4 regions of the Paenarthrobacter sp. PAE-2 genome follow, and region 3 is predicted to be linked to each of the others. Evidence: riboswitches for the same ligand, from Rfam matches in the RefSeq annotation. Region 3 holds a riboswitch; each other region holds the start of a gene.

Region 1 (3,422 bases), on a different contig from region 3:
CATGCCGTTGCCGACGTAAATGCCAACGTGGGCACCGCCGTTCTGCATGACGAGGTCGCCGGGAGCGGGAGTGCTGGTGGGCTTCATGGCGGTCCATGCATTGACGCGGGGGATGCTGATGCCGGCCTGCGCGTAAACCCACTGGGTGAAGCCGGAGCAGTCCCAACCGTTGGGGGTGGTGCCGCCCCAGACGTACGGGTGGCCGATGCCGGTGTACGCGATTGCTGCGAGGCCCGAAGCCGCGGCGCTGGCTGCGGAATCCTTGGAGCCGGCGGACTTGGCGGTGACTGCGCCCTCGCCCTGGCCGGCATTCTGGTTGCCGTTCGCCTGGGAGCGCTGCGTGGTCTGGGAAGCGCGCTGGATCTTGGGGGCTTCCTTGGTAACCACAACGGGGCTCTCAAAGGAAACAGTGGCGGTTGGTTCCGCCGTGACGACGGCGGTAGTCACCAGCTGCTGTGCGCTGGACTCAGCCTTGGAAACGTCAGTATCCGCTGCCTGGGCAGGAAGGCCGACGCTGAGGACCAAGCCCGATGCTGCTGCAAGGACTGCGGCCTGGCGGCCGACGGTTCCGGCATTCGCTGAAACAGCTTTGGAAAGAGTGTTCAACGGGGTAACCGTCTGGGCGCGGTGGCGCGCAGAAGTAGTGCGTGATGACACGAAGGTAGCCTCTCCCAATGCCTGCGAGGTGAGCTGTCGGATTCGGATGGGAGTCATCCGGCCACACGCCGTTGGAAGCGTTTGTGACTTAACCCCAAGGCCCTCTTTCGAAGACCAAAATTGGTTCCCCCGCCCCTGCCAGACGAATTATGCGAACGGACCTTGAGTGGTGGCAGAGCTAGGCAATCCACCCAAGTGCATCGGCCCCCTAAAAAGCCGATGCGCTTTGTACGGTACAACAGTTGAACGCAAATGTCACATTCAGATCACGGGGCGTGTCAAGAATGCGAGAGACGACCATCAACTCGGGTTAGAGCCAGCCCATGGGGTCGACGACTTCGCCGTTGACCTGGACTTCGAAGTGGAGGTGGCAGCCGGTGGAAGCGCCCGTGGTGCCGCTCAAGGCAACGGTGTCTCCGCGATTCACGGTGTCGCCGACCTTGACGTTGAATGACGACAAGTGGTTGTAGGTGGTTTCCAGGCCGTTGCCATGGTCCACCACCACGCGGTTGCCTCCACCGTATTCGTGCCAGCCCGCAAAGGTGACCTTGCCCGCCGCAGCAGCGTGGACTGCCGTGCCGCACTGGGCCACGAAGTCCTGGCCGCGATGGAAATCGCCGCTGCCGCCTGTCAGCGGGCTGATGCGGTAGCCGAACGGTGATGCGGTGCTGAGGGTGTCCAACGGGCTGGCCATGGTGCCCTTGGAGGAGCTGGCCTGGATGCTTCCCACGGACTGGGCGCTCAGCAACTGCTTGAGCTTGCCGTCGGGATCCGCCTTGGTTGCCACCGCGGCGCGGCTGAAGTCGATCTTGGCGGACGCTTCCGCGGAGACCTCTGGCTGGCTCCCGCCGCCCACAGCCAGTGCGGCCTCAGTCTGCCCGGACTCGGACGTGGCCATGACGGGACTCGTTGCAGGCAGGCCGACAGTGAGCGCAAGACCGGTAGCAGCGAGTGCTACGCCGGCCTTCTGCCCTACACCACTGGCTGCTGCGAAATCGGCCACCTGGCGCATCGGGCTCTTACGGCGGCGCACCTGACGCTGGGTGTCGCGGGGCCGGATCTCCGATACTACGCGGGCTGGCCGCAGCTCAGTAGCGGGGCCGGTAGCGCGTCGACGGCCCCTGACGTTCTGCGAAGTCAAACTCTGTTCCTCTCTCAAAAGCCTGCGAAGTTAGCTGTCGGATTCGGATCAGAGAGTGCAAAGACCCGGCCCGCACGCAGCGCTCACGGCACACAGGTATCCCAGGAGGGAATTGCGTAAGTAAGGCACTGCTGCTGCGGACTTCACCCCAAGGCTGCTTCTCTAGGCAGCCGATTGTGGTTCCCCCGCCTCTGCCAGTAGATGTTTAACACCCCTGATCTGCTGGCAGAGCTCGGCTCCAGATCAGGTAACGCTTTGATATCGGCGCTAGTAGATAACTATAGGGGATTAAGGCCCGCGGTAATAAATTCGTTATCTACAGGGCGGTCGTTTTTTGCCCGCTCCCCTTATCACCTATCCGCGGAAACCGCAGGTCACACCGCCGCGCGGCGGCGTGACGTGAGATCAACCACGCCCATGGCAAGGCAAAGGCGCCCACATGGAGTGAACGCCTGCACCTGGCTGGCCTTTCGCTTGCTAGCCGACTGCCACGAATACGTGGGCAGCTACTTCCGGCGGCAGCTCGAGGGCCCCTTCAATCCCCGGCACCCGGACGGAGATATAGTCCCCCACGCGCTCCAGGGAAACGGCCGCACCCGGACGGATGCCGCCCTCGTCCAGCTGGGTCAGGAGTTCGGGCTCGACCTGGATGGGCTCGGCGAGCCGGCTCACCACAACGCGGGAGTCGTCAGCATAACCATCCATTGCCTGCAGGAGGTTGACGTCCGGGCGGAAGGGAGCTTGGACAGCGAGGCCGCCCAGGGCCTCCAGGCCGGGAATCGGGTTCCCGTACGGGGATTGCGTGGGATGCTCCAGCAGTTCATACAGCCTGCGTTCCACGCGTTCGCTCATCACGTGCTCCCAGCGGCACGCTTCGTCATGGACGTACGCCCAGTCCAGGCCTATGACGTCGGCAAGGAGGCGTTCAGCCAAGCGGTGCTTGCGCATCACTTCGGTGGCGCGCTTGCGGCCAACATCCGTGAGCTCCAGGTGCCGGTCATTGGACACCACCACCAGGCCGTCGCGCTCCATGCGTCCGATCGTTTGGGAGACCGTAGGACCGGAGTGGCGCAACCGCTCAGCGATGCGGGCGCGGAGAGCCACGATGTTTTCTTCTTCAAGTTCCAAAATGGTCCGAAGATACATCTCAGTGGTATCGATCAGATCCGTCATCCAGCTCAGCTCTCCTCGAACGCAGTTCTTGCGTAATGTCCACCGTACCGCGTCCGTAGAGGCTGCACGTCCCCCTGCGCCACCCTGTGAACGCGTACCCCAGCCTAGCTTATTTGGAATTACTCTTGATAATTTTCGAAGGGTCACAAAGGTTCCGGGTACCTTGCCTCCACCCCCTTGACGACGGGAACGCGCGCAACCACGTTCCACGTGGCGGACTATGACACCACCGGGTACGCGCACCCGCGCCTGTTCAGGCAGAATTGGGGGTGTCGAAGGGGCAGTTGATGCCACCTGCCACCTCCCCGTCTTTGACCGATACACATTGGAGCCACGCGTGAGCGACACCAGCATCACCATTCCCGCCGACCTGCTGCCCAAGGACGGAAGGTTCGGCGCCGGACCGTCCAAGGTCCGCCCGGAGCAGATCGAAGCCCTGTCCGCTGCATCG
Region 2 (3,422 bases), on a different contig from region 3:
ACCCTGCTCAGCCCCGACCCGGATCAGAGCAGCCCGGTCACCGCTACGGCCTGGGGTGCGCAACTGGCAACACAAAGCGCCACCGACTCCCGCATCCTAACGTTCATCAACGCCTACGCCCAATCGCCCAAGGCACCCGAACCCGGGGCCGCCTGCACCGGCGGAAACAACGGCTAAGGCCGGAAACACAAAGGAACATTCCATGACAAAGGACAAACCCGAGGAAGACCCCGAAGCACGCTACCGCCGCCACCGTCGGCTGGTGCGCATCGGGCAGCTGGTTATGGCCGCCGGTGCGGTGGTGGCCATCTGGCACTGGATCCTTCACCTGGAACCCTCAGGCCAGGGTCCCAGCCTCGCCCTGGACATCTACGCAGGCTACCCGACCGCGGCGGCGCTGTTTCTGGCAGGGGCCCTCCTCGCCGGCCGGGCAGAGACCAGGAAACGCTGAACATGCCTCCCTTGGACATCGTCCTGGCTTCCTGGACCCTGAACATCCCCGCAGCCCTTGTCATGGCCTGCGCAGGGATCCTCTACAGCAAGGGACTACGCGCAGCCTCGGCGCGGGGGATAGCCTGGCCATGGTGGCGGGCAGTGATTTTCTACGTCCTGGGCCTGGGCGGTTTTGGCGTGCTTAGCTTCGGCTTCACCGGAACCTACAGCCACGACCTGCGCTGGGCCTTCACGCTGAAGGTCACCGCCTACCTCTTCATCGTGCCGCTGTTCCTCGCCGCCGGCCAACCTCTGACGCTGGCCAAAGCGACCCTCAGCCAGGCCGGGCAAGCCCGGTTGAGGGCCTTTCTGGACCACAAAGCCATCCGGGCACTGAGCAACACCGTCGTCGCAGCCCTGCTGGGCCTTGCCCTGTTCACCCTCTTCCTCACACCCTGGTTCTACCCGTTGCGGACCGAGCCGCTATGGGACGCGACGCTGACCATCCTGGTGCCGTTGGTGGGGATGCTAATGGCTGTGCCGATCATGGAAGACGGCTCGACCAGGGACGTCACTTCCTTGATCGTCGTTGAATTCATCTACGTTTTCATCGAACTGGTCGCCGACGCCGTGCCCGGGGTGCTGATGCGCATCAGCCCGGAAGTCCTGGACGGGGCAACACAGGCCCTGATCGGACACCCCGCCTGGCTGCCGGATCCACTGCGTGACCAGCAGTTGGCAGGAGACCTGTTGTGGTTCCTGGCTGAAGCCGTAGACCTGCCACTGATCATCCTGATGTTCATCCGCTTCGCCCGCAGCGACCGGCGCGAGGCCCGCTCTTTCGATGAACTCACCGACGAAGAGCTGGACGCGCTGAACCGGGAACACCTCAAGGGACCGCTTCACGGGCGCGGCACACCACATGCCTGAGCCCGTCCGCCAAGGGCAGCGGCAGCATGTTCACCCACGGTCCGCTAGATGAAAGAAGAAGGATCCACAGTCTTGTCATTGACCATGACCTCAAAATGCAGATGGCACCCGGTCGAAGCGCCCGTGGTTCCCACTCCCGCGATCTGCGCACCCTTGGTCACCGACTGGCCGACAGCAACCCCGATGCTCGCCAGATGGTTGTACGTGGTTTTCAACCCATTGCCGTGGTCCACGACGATCCTGTTGCCGCCGCCGTACTGGCTCCATCCGGCTTCCACGACGGTTCCTGACCCGGCAGCGAACACCGGGGTGCTGCAAGCCCCGGTCAGGTCAATCCCGGTGTGCCACTCACCCGTGGATCCCGTCAGCGGATTAACCCGCAGGCCGAACGGTGAACTGACCTTCATCGACGCCAAGGGCGCGCTCAGGCCCTGGGAAGGGGCAGCCGGGGAAGACGCGGGAGCGGCAGGAGCCGATGCAGCGACCACCTTGGCCTTGGGTGCCGGAGACGCTGCCGGGGCGGGCTTCGACGAAACCACCGGCCGGTCGAAGACCAGCTCGGCGTCGGCCACGACGGTGACTGCCGGCTGGGCTGCGACCGGCTCTACGGCGGCGGCAGGCTCTTCAACGGTGCCGGCCGCCTCGTTAATGGCCGCGGCGCCCGGATTGGCCTGGGCCGCGGAAAGGGCCGACATGGCAATCAACCCAGTCACTGCTGCCGCAGCGCCGAACTGCACACCCCGGCCAGGCCGGGACAGGGACGGCACGAGAGCGCGCAAGGACGGGACGGACGAGGGCGAGGGGGCCGCGCGGCGGCGGCCATGCTGGGGGCGTGAAGGCAAAACGGGGGTCCTCTCGACGCCGGCGAAGTTAGCTGTCGGATTCGGACGAGTGGACTGTCCGGCCTGCCCCGAGCGCGTCCCTGAAAGGGGCGTTCGCAGGGCCAGGCTTCACCCCAAGGCGCAGCATTGCACCGTATCTGGGTCCTCCGCCCCCGCCTTCAAACTCATGGCCCATGAACCGCCCGGCGGGGTTTGGCGAAGCGGTCATACCCATACCCGTCGGGGGTATGTCTGCGGCAACTCTACCCAAAAACACCCGAACGTTACAAATTCGTTATCTAAGGACGGTTATGTCTGACTATCAAAGCGCCGGCCCTCCTTCCTTGCACCGCGCAACCAAGTCACCGCCGCTGCTGTCCCGCCGGCGTCTGGTCATCTCGTCCTTCCTGGCCGGGGTGGGAACCTTGCTGACCGCGTGCGGCAACAGTGATGAACTGTCGCAGCAGGCCAGGGCGGGGGACACCAAGAACTACATCGCCGGGGACGGTTCCGTCACTGAATACAGTGCCGCGGACCGGAAGCCTCCCATCGTCCTGAAAGGCAAACTCTATGACGGCACCGTGGTCGACTCGGCAGATTGGAGAGGCAGCGTCACCGTCTTGAACTTCTGGTACGCAGCCTGCGCACCGTGCAGGCTTGAAGCCCCACGGCTGGAAGCCCTGTCCGAAGGCAACAAGGACAAAGGGGTGCGGTTCTACGGGGTGAACGTCCGGGACGAGGAAGCCACCGCCGTCGCTTTCGAGCGGACCTTCGGTGTCACCTACCCCAGCATGCAGGACAAGGACGGCGGCATCCTTCTGGCGATGGCACAGTATGTGCCACCCCAGGCGGTTCCCTCCACGCTCGTGATCGACAAACAGGGCCGGGTAGCGTCAAGAATCCTGGGCCTGGCCGATGAAAGCATCCTCAGGTCCCTGATCTCCAGTGCAGTGGCAGAGCCGTGACAGCCTGCCCGGGTCGTGGTGCCCCGCGAGGCACGGCGGGGCGTGGGGAAGGTCCTCTTCCCTCGAGCGGCCCAGAGTCAGGGTGTGTGCCGCGCAGTGCCAGCGTGGGAAGATCTGCTGAAGAAGACAGCAGGCTTAATCTATGGCTGCGGAGGGTCCCATGGGAGAGATTCACGGCAGATCCCCCGCCCGGATCGCCGTCGTTCTCGCCGGGCTGTTCATCACCATGGTTGTTCTCGTGGTTCTGGTTCTGCTTGCTCAACCCCGCACGGAC
Region 3 (3,422 bases):
GGTGTTTGCTGGGCGGGAGCGGCACGCTGCGGTTGACCTCGCTTTGAGGTATCTGGGCTTGGGGTCGTGCGTTCCCGTGGACGCAGACAGGGAAGGCAGGATCCTGCCCGACGCGCTGGAGGACGCCATGGGAGAGCAACCCGGCCCGGCGATCGTATGCCTCCAGGCGGGCAACCTGCACTCGGGTGCCTTCGATCCCATGGCTGACTCCATCGCCGTGGCCCGCGACCGTGGTGCGTGGGTCCACGTGGACGGCGCCTTTGGTTTATGGGCGGCTGCGAGTCCCAAACTGCGGGAACGCTTGGCAGGTGTGGAGCTCGCCGATTCCTGGGCCACCGATGCCCATAAGACACTCAACGTTCCTTACGATTGCGGTCTGGCAATCGTGGCCCGCCCCGAAGCCATGAGGCGGGCCTTCAGCGTTCATACGAGTTACCTGATAGCGACGGATGCCGGGCCGGGGGATCCTTTCGAGAAAGTTCCGGAGATGTCCCGCCGCGCCCGCGGTATTCCGGTGTGGGCTGCCCTGCGCCAATTGGGCCGGAACGGTGTCATCGACATGGTGGAGCGGCTGGCCGAGAACGCGCGGGCGCTCGCTGACGGCCTATCCTCGATCCCCGGGGTGGAAGTGCTCAATGACGTGGTGTTCACGCAAGTCTCGGTGACTTTCGGGAGCGACGAACGTACGCGCAGGATCACCCAGCGGCTCATGGCAGAAGGCGCCGTATGGATGTCAGGGTCTTCCTGGCAGGGCCGGGATATCCTGCGGATCTCCGTCAGCAACTGGTCCACGGACGACGCGGATGTGGCGGCGTCCATCGCAGCCGTACGCGCTGCGGTGGAGCAGGAACCCGAAGCCTAGTTAAACGCCAAAGCCGCCCCCGTTTCCGCCATCCGCTCCAGTAGGTACTGGTGCGTGTGGGGGCAACGGGAGCGGCTTCTCAGGCAACGTCCGGGTTTAGTACCAGTTGTTGGCCAGGTGGAATGCCAGGGCTGCCGACGGCGAACCGTAGCGTTCCTTGATGTAGTTCAGGCCCCACTTGATCTGGGTCTGGTAGTTGGTCTGCCAGTCAGCACCGGCGGAAGCCATCTTGCCGGCCGGCAACGACTGGACAATGCCGTAAGCACCGCTGGAAGCGTTGGTGGCAGTGGTGCGCCAGTTCGATTCCTTTTCCCACAGCGTGTTCAGGGCGGTCATTTCACCCGGACCCCAGCCGTAGTTGGCCAGGATGCTGGCAGCGTAGGCCTTCGCAGCGGCAGGATCGTCAACGGCCTTGGGGGCGGCAGCGGCGGCAGCAGCTTCTGCAGCAGCCTTGTCCGCAGCGGCCTTGGCGGCGGCGTCGGCTGCAGCCTTCTCAGCGGCAGCCTGGGCAGCAGCAGCCTGCTCGGCGGCGGCCTTGTCAGCTGCAGCCTTTTCGGCGGCAGCCTTCTCCGCAGCAGCCTTTTCGGCGGCGGCCTTGGCAGCTGCGGCCTTTTCAGCAGCGGCGCGCTTGGCGGCCTCAGCCTGGGCAGCGGCCTCAGCGGCAGCGTTCTCGCGGGTCTGCGGGTCCACCTGGACCGAAGCCTGGGTCTGTGCTGCCTGGCTCATCTCCGGAAGGTTGAACGCGGCGTTTGCGGCCTGCCCGAGCGATGCAACGCCCAGCGCGGCTGCGACGACGCCGGCTGCTACCGACATGCGGTGGCCGGTCCTGCCCTGGCGGGCAGCGTTCTTCAGGACATTCTGCGACTTGGTCAGGTGAGCGTTGTTCTCGTCACGGTGACGCGCCTCATGGCGCGACTGATCCTTGAATTCAGACATGCGTGATTACCTCTCAGCGCCTGCGGAGTTAGCTGTCGGGTTCGGATGAGGTCATCCGGCCGCGCGTGTAGCTGCGGCTTCACCCCAAGGGCCGGCGCAATGCCTGGCCCGGAGACTCTGGGTCCCCCGTCTCTGCCTCGAAATCAGAACGGAACTCCGGGAAGTGGCAGAGCTCGGCGCATCCCGGGTGCGGGCCAATGTTGGGGCGACCCACTCGTTCGACGGTACAGGAGGTTCAAGCGAAAGTCACATTTAGGTAACAGAGATCACGACGCCGGTGCGTCGCCTTGCCGGATTCGCCGCGCTTGGGATGTGCCCTAAGGAAGTGCGGGTCAGGATGTGCCACGGCGCCGCGATCATCGGGGCACTGAGCTGCCCAGGGGTTCGCAGGTGGCAGTCGAAGCCTTCTAGCAGATTGGAAGCCTGAATAACGAGCTTGGCGTCCGCTTCGATTGGACAGCATCCGTTTCAGATCGTGAGATTCCGCTGGTCGGGCGCTCGCGGGAATCCAGAGGGGCATCATGTCCCATTGATCGAAGAAAGTTCAGTCAGAACGCATTATTTCTGCCCTTGACCGAACAAAACCGCATTCATTTTTGCAATCCGCTGAATTGTGATTTGCGGCACAATACTCGCGCTTATCTCAGAATGTGGACGTTTCCGCCCTTTGTTACTTGCGTGTTGCCATTGTTACGTTGCACACTTCCAATGTGAACAAGAACTCAACAGCACCTGCAGCCGCAGCAATCTTCTCCAGCACACCCGCTGGCGACGAGTCCCGCTGTTGTCGAATGCAAGCCTAACTTCCCACCCCAGAAAAGTTTCAGGCATTCGCCCCCTAGCCCACCGTTGGGCGCCCCTCCCCAAACTCATTGCGGGGACACCAGCATTCGAAGCCGCGATGACGGCTATTCACTTTTGAGGTAAGCACTCCATGTCAGTTGCATCCGGATACGTCCACATCTCCGTCCGTAACGCCAACAAGGCCGCTTCCAACGCCGGCCTCCGCCCCGGTTTCGGTAACCGCCCCGGTTACGCACCCGGTGCCCAGGCTGCTGCCCAGCAGGCTCCGGGCTACGTTCCCCAGGGCTACAACCCGAACTCCTACGGACAGTTGCGCGCCGTGCCTGCCGCTACCGAGCCCGCAGCCATGACGGCACCCACTCCGGTGGTGGCCCAGTCCGAGCGTCTCCGGCCCGTGGCCAACGACAACGTAGCCCGCGGATTCGTGCTCTACATGGGCATTGACGAAGAGACCGCAGCTGCTGCCGGGACCTCCATTGCCAAGCTGGCCCAGGAAATCCGTGCTTACGCCCAGTCGCTCGTGACCGGCGCGGAAAGCTATGCCGCCGTCGCCGTTGCTCCCGCCAGCGCACCCGGGTCCGCGCTCGACGTCGTACGTTCCACGTTCGGTGACCCCACCGTCGCCGCACGCCAGCGCACCGAAGCCGCACGTCCGGCGCCCCAGCAGGAAGCGCGCCCGTCCGGTGTACTCATCGACCTCGCCCGCCGCGAAGTCCACCTCGACGGCGAATCGCTGAACCTGACATTCAAGGAATTCGAACTCCTCAACTACCTCGTGGAGAACGGCACCCGCACGGTGGGCCGTGACGAGCTCCTCGAA
Region 4 (3,422 bases), on a different contig from region 3:
ACGACCGCGCCGTCCCCGGCTGCCGTCATGCTGTGGCCGGGACCCATGTGATGGGCGCCGTTCATGACGTGCATGCCGAAGATCCCGGCGATGATGGCCAAGGCAGCCACGAGAAACCCCGCACTCAGGAGGAAGGCGGTGAAGCGGCGCTGGCATGCTGCGGTCACGGCATCTTCCTCCTCTCAGTCCAGGGGCAGGACACATCCAGCCTACCGGGCATGCGCTGCAGGGCAGTCCCTGCCGTGTTGGTACAACGTGCGCGCCCGGCATTCGGTTTCACTGCGCCCACGTCGGTTGAGGTACGGGGTGGTGTTTAAGGCGGCGGGCCTGTCCGGCGTGCCGCGCCCGAGACCGGCTCCTCCTTCCGGGGCCGGAAGGAGGAAGGTCCGGGAGAAATGCCTAGTTGTCGGCGAATGTGTAGCCGGCGGCCGTGACGGCCTCGCGCACGTCAGCCGCATCTGCCCTGCCTCCTACCAGCAGGCGCGAGCGGCCGCCGGGGACCAGCTCGACAGTGGCCGATTCGACCCCATCCAGGGAGGAGACGGCCGTCTCGACGGTCTGAACGCAATGCCCGCAGGTCAGACCCTCCACCGCGAATTCCACGGCGCCGGTTACGGCTGTGGAGGGGACAGCGGAGGCTTGGGTCGAGCAGCAGCTGCACCCGGTAGCCGATGAGGCAAGCGGCAGCTGGGTACGGATTTCAGTTCCACACATGTCAGTTTCCATTCCTTGACGAAGGACTTATGGGCGCTGGGGTTGAACGGCTGTGAGAGGCGGTGCAGTGCACCGGCCGGGACATACCACTTCACTGACAACATCGAAAAGTATACCCCCATGGGGTATAGGTTGCAAGGGGCTTCGGGGCGGCGCGGCGTGCGGCGTTACCGGAATGTGACAAATGTTGCTGCTATGACGTAGGGTCGGAGCCGTGCCGGTTTCTCCTAATGCGGCACTCCCGAGCTGACTTGCCTAACTCTGCCGCCGCCCGGGATCCGTTCGCAACTTTCGTCCGGCAGAGACGGGGAACCCAACAGTGGCCTTGCTTCGGGCAGGTCTTGGGGTGAAGCCGTGCCTGGTTCCTTGGCTACCAGTCCCGGCCGGGTGTCTCCCATCCGAATCCGACAGCTAACCTCGCAGGCAGTGGGAGAGGCCTTTTCATGCCCGTGCGCAAAGCACACGGCCGCCATCGCGCGGTCCCTGTCCAGACCCGTCCCCTTGCGGTGTTGTCCAAGTCTGTAGCCGGAAATGCCGGTGCGGCCGGCCGACAAGCAGCTGTTATTGCCGCAGCTTCCGGGCTTGTCCTGACCAGCGGCATTGCCGCCCAGGCGGCGGAGGCGCCGGTCCAGCGTGACGCGGAGCCGGCTTCGACGCTTGAAGTCGCCAGCCAGGTTGAGGCGCCGCTGAGCGCGGACGCCACAGTGCGGATTTCTTTCGAGCGTCCCGTCGTGGAAACCACCCCGGCTCCGGTCGTGGAAGCACCCAAGCCGGTCGCAGCCCAGGCACCCAAGGTGCCCGCTGCACCTGCCGTGACCCCGGCGGCGGCGCCGGCGAAGGCCCAGGTAACGGTTACTCCTGCGGCTGCCGCCCCCGTGGCAGCACCGGCCGCCGGCGGCATCAATGCCATCATGCTTTCCTCCGCCTACGCGCAGATCGGCATGATCCAGGACTGCACCCGACTGGTGGAGAACGCCCTGAACGCTGCGGGTATCCCCGTCGGTGACCTCGGCCCCATGCAGTTCATGAATTACGGAACGGTCGTCACCGACCCGCAGCCTGGTGACATGGTGATGCAGCCCGGCCACGTCGGGATCTACGTCGGCAACGGCCAGGTCCTCAGCTCCGGCTTGAACGGCAAGAACGAAACCGCCGTCCACCCCCTGACTTGGATGACGTCCAAGGGTGCGGTCACATTCGTCCGCGCCGGCAAGTAGAGGGCATAGATCACTGAAGGCCGGCGATGCACTGCCTTGGGGGCAATGCATCGCCGGCCTTCAGCATCCCTGCCGCAAGGGGGGCTACTCCCTCATTGCGGGCGCCCGAAGCGGCGCAGCCGCAACGAATTGGTAACCACCAGAATTGAGCTGGCGGCCATCGCAGCGCCTGCGATCATCGGGTTGAGCAGCCCCAGCGCGGCGACCGGGATGCCGACGGCGTTGTAGAAGAACGCCCAGAACAGGTTGGTCTTGATCGTGGCCAGCGTGCGGCGGGACAGCTCGATGGCTTGGGCGACCTGCCCCAGGTCGCTGCCCATGACTGTCAAATCTGCAGCCGCGATAGCCACGTCGGTGCCGCTGCCCATGGCGATGCCCAGGTCGGCCTGGGCCAGGGCTGCAGCGTCATTCACACCATCGCCGGCCATGGCCACTGTCGCTCCGGCGCCCTGCAGCTGGCGCACAGCGGCCACCTTGCCTTCCGGCAAGATCCCGGCCAGCACATCCTCGGCCGGGATCCCGACCTGCTTGGCGACGGCCCCCGCGGCCGAGGCGTTATCGCCTGTGAGCAGGACGGGACGCAGTCCGAGGTCCTTCAGCCGGGCGATCGCGGCGGCAGAACCGGGTTTGACGGTGTCAGCGAGGCTGATTAGTCCTGCCGGTTCTGCGTCGATGCCGACCCAGACCACCGTGGCGCCGGAGTCTTCCAGCGTCCGCAGCATCTGCCCGCCACTGGCAGGTTCGCTAATGCCGTTGTCCTGCAGCCAGCCCGAGCGTCCGACGACGACTTCGTGTCCGTTAACGGTCCCGCGGACACCGCCGCCGGGGGCGCTGACAAAGTCGGTTACCGCTGGCAGCGGCGCTATCGTCCTTGCTTCCCGGGCGATGGCGTGCGCTACGGGGTGTTCGCTTGCTGCTTCCACTGCCCCGGCCAGGGCGAGCAGCTCGTTCCTGCCGGTCCCGCTCAGGCTTTGGACAGCGGACACGGACAGCTTGCCGCTGGTGACCGTTCCGGTTTTGTCCAGCACGATGGTGTCCACGGTCCGTGTGTCTTCAAGGACCTGCGGGCCCTTGATGAGGATGCCCAGTTGCGCTCCCCGGCCCGTTCCGGTCAGCAGTGCTGTCGGTGTTGCAAGCCCCAACGCGCACGGGCACGCGATGACGAGCACGGCCACTGCGGCGGTGAAGGCCTCCTGCAGATTGCCGGTGGCAAAGAACCATCCGGCGAAGGTGGCTGCGGAAATTCCCAGCACAACCGGGACGAAGACGGCGCTGATCCGGTCGGCCAGCCGGGCGATCGCAGCCTTGCCGCTCTGGGCCTGGCTGACAAGCCGACCCATCTGGGCAAGAGTCGTTTCGCTGCCGACACGGGTGGCTTTGACCAGCAGCCGACCGTTGGTGTTGATCGTTGCCCCGATCACCGTGTCGTCCACGCCGACCTCGACAGGCAGGGCTTCACCGGTGATAAGGGAGGTATCAACGGCGCTCCGG

The links. A riboswitch is a leader RNA that binds a small molecule or an ion and turns the genes downstream of it on or off. The one in region 3 is predicted to bind cyclic di-AMP.
Region 1: it holds a riboswitch for cyclic di-AMP, as region 3 does, so the genes downstream of both, OCL88_RS14310 (M23 family metallopeptidase) here and OCL88_RS13775 (hypothetical protein) in region 3, are expected to answer to the same signal.
Region 2: it holds a riboswitch for cyclic di-AMP, as region 3 does, so the genes downstream of both, OCL88_RS12145 (M23 family metallopeptidase) here and OCL88_RS13775 (hypothetical protein) in region 3, are expected to answer to the same signal.
Region 4: it holds a riboswitch for cyclic di-AMP, as region 3 does, so the genes downstream of both, OCL88_RS12260 (NlpC/P60 family protein) here and OCL88_RS13775 (hypothetical protein) in region 3, are expected to answer to the same signal.

What each region holds. Positions count from the first base shown of each region.
Region 1 is NZ_JAPDNV010000023.1:31,028-34,449, reverse strand. Features, by position in the region: gene OCL88_RS14315 (C40 family peptidase) at 1-657, opposite strand, end outside; cyclic di-AMP (ydaO/yuaA leader) riboswitch at 662-828, opposite strand; gene OCL88_RS14310 (M23 family metallopeptidase) at 968-1,798, opposite strand; cyclic di-AMP (ydaO/yuaA leader) riboswitch at 1,803-2,046, opposite strand; gene OCL88_RS14305 (metal-dependent transcriptional regulator) at 2,276-2,971, opposite strand; gene serC (phosphoserine transaminase) at 3,309-3,422, shown strand, end outside.
Region 2 is NZ_JAPDNV010000017.1:7,963-11,384, forward strand. Features, by position in the region: gene OCL88_RS12130 (DUF3105 domain-containing protein) at 1-177, shown strand, start outside; gene OCL88_RS12135 (hypothetical protein) at 203-451, shown strand; gene OCL88_RS12140 (cytochrome c oxidase assembly protein) at 454-1,362, shown strand; gene OCL88_RS12145 (M23 family metallopeptidase) at 1,407-2,057, opposite strand; cyclic di-AMP (ydaO/yuaA leader) riboswitch at 2,210-2,412, opposite strand; gene OCL88_RS12150 (TlpA family protein disulfide reductase) at 2,495-3,148, shown strand; gene OCL88_RS12155 (hypothetical protein) at 3,309-3,422, shown strand, end outside.
Region 3 is NZ_JAPDNV010000021.1:45,106-48,527, forward strand. Features, by position in the region: gene OCL88_RS13770 (pyridoxal phosphate-dependent decarboxylase family protein) at 1-862, shown strand, start outside; gene OCL88_RS13775 (hypothetical protein) at 959-1,798, opposite strand; cyclic di-AMP (ydaO/yuaA leader) riboswitch at 1,804-1,957, opposite strand; gene OCL88_RS13780 (winged helix-turn-helix domain-containing protein) at 2,733-3,422, shown strand, end outside.
Region 4 is NZ_JAPDNV010000017.1:32,433-35,854, reverse strand. Features, by position in the region: gene OCL88_RS12270 (hypothetical protein) at 1-167, opposite strand, end outside; gene OCL88_RS12265 (heavy-metal-associated domain-containing protein) at 400-714, opposite strand; cyclic di-AMP (ydaO/yuaA leader) riboswitch at 957-1,154, shown strand; gene OCL88_RS12260 (NlpC/P60 family protein) at 1,158-1,931, shown strand; gene OCL88_RS12255 (heavy metal translocating P-type ATPase) at 2,024-3,422, opposite strand, start outside.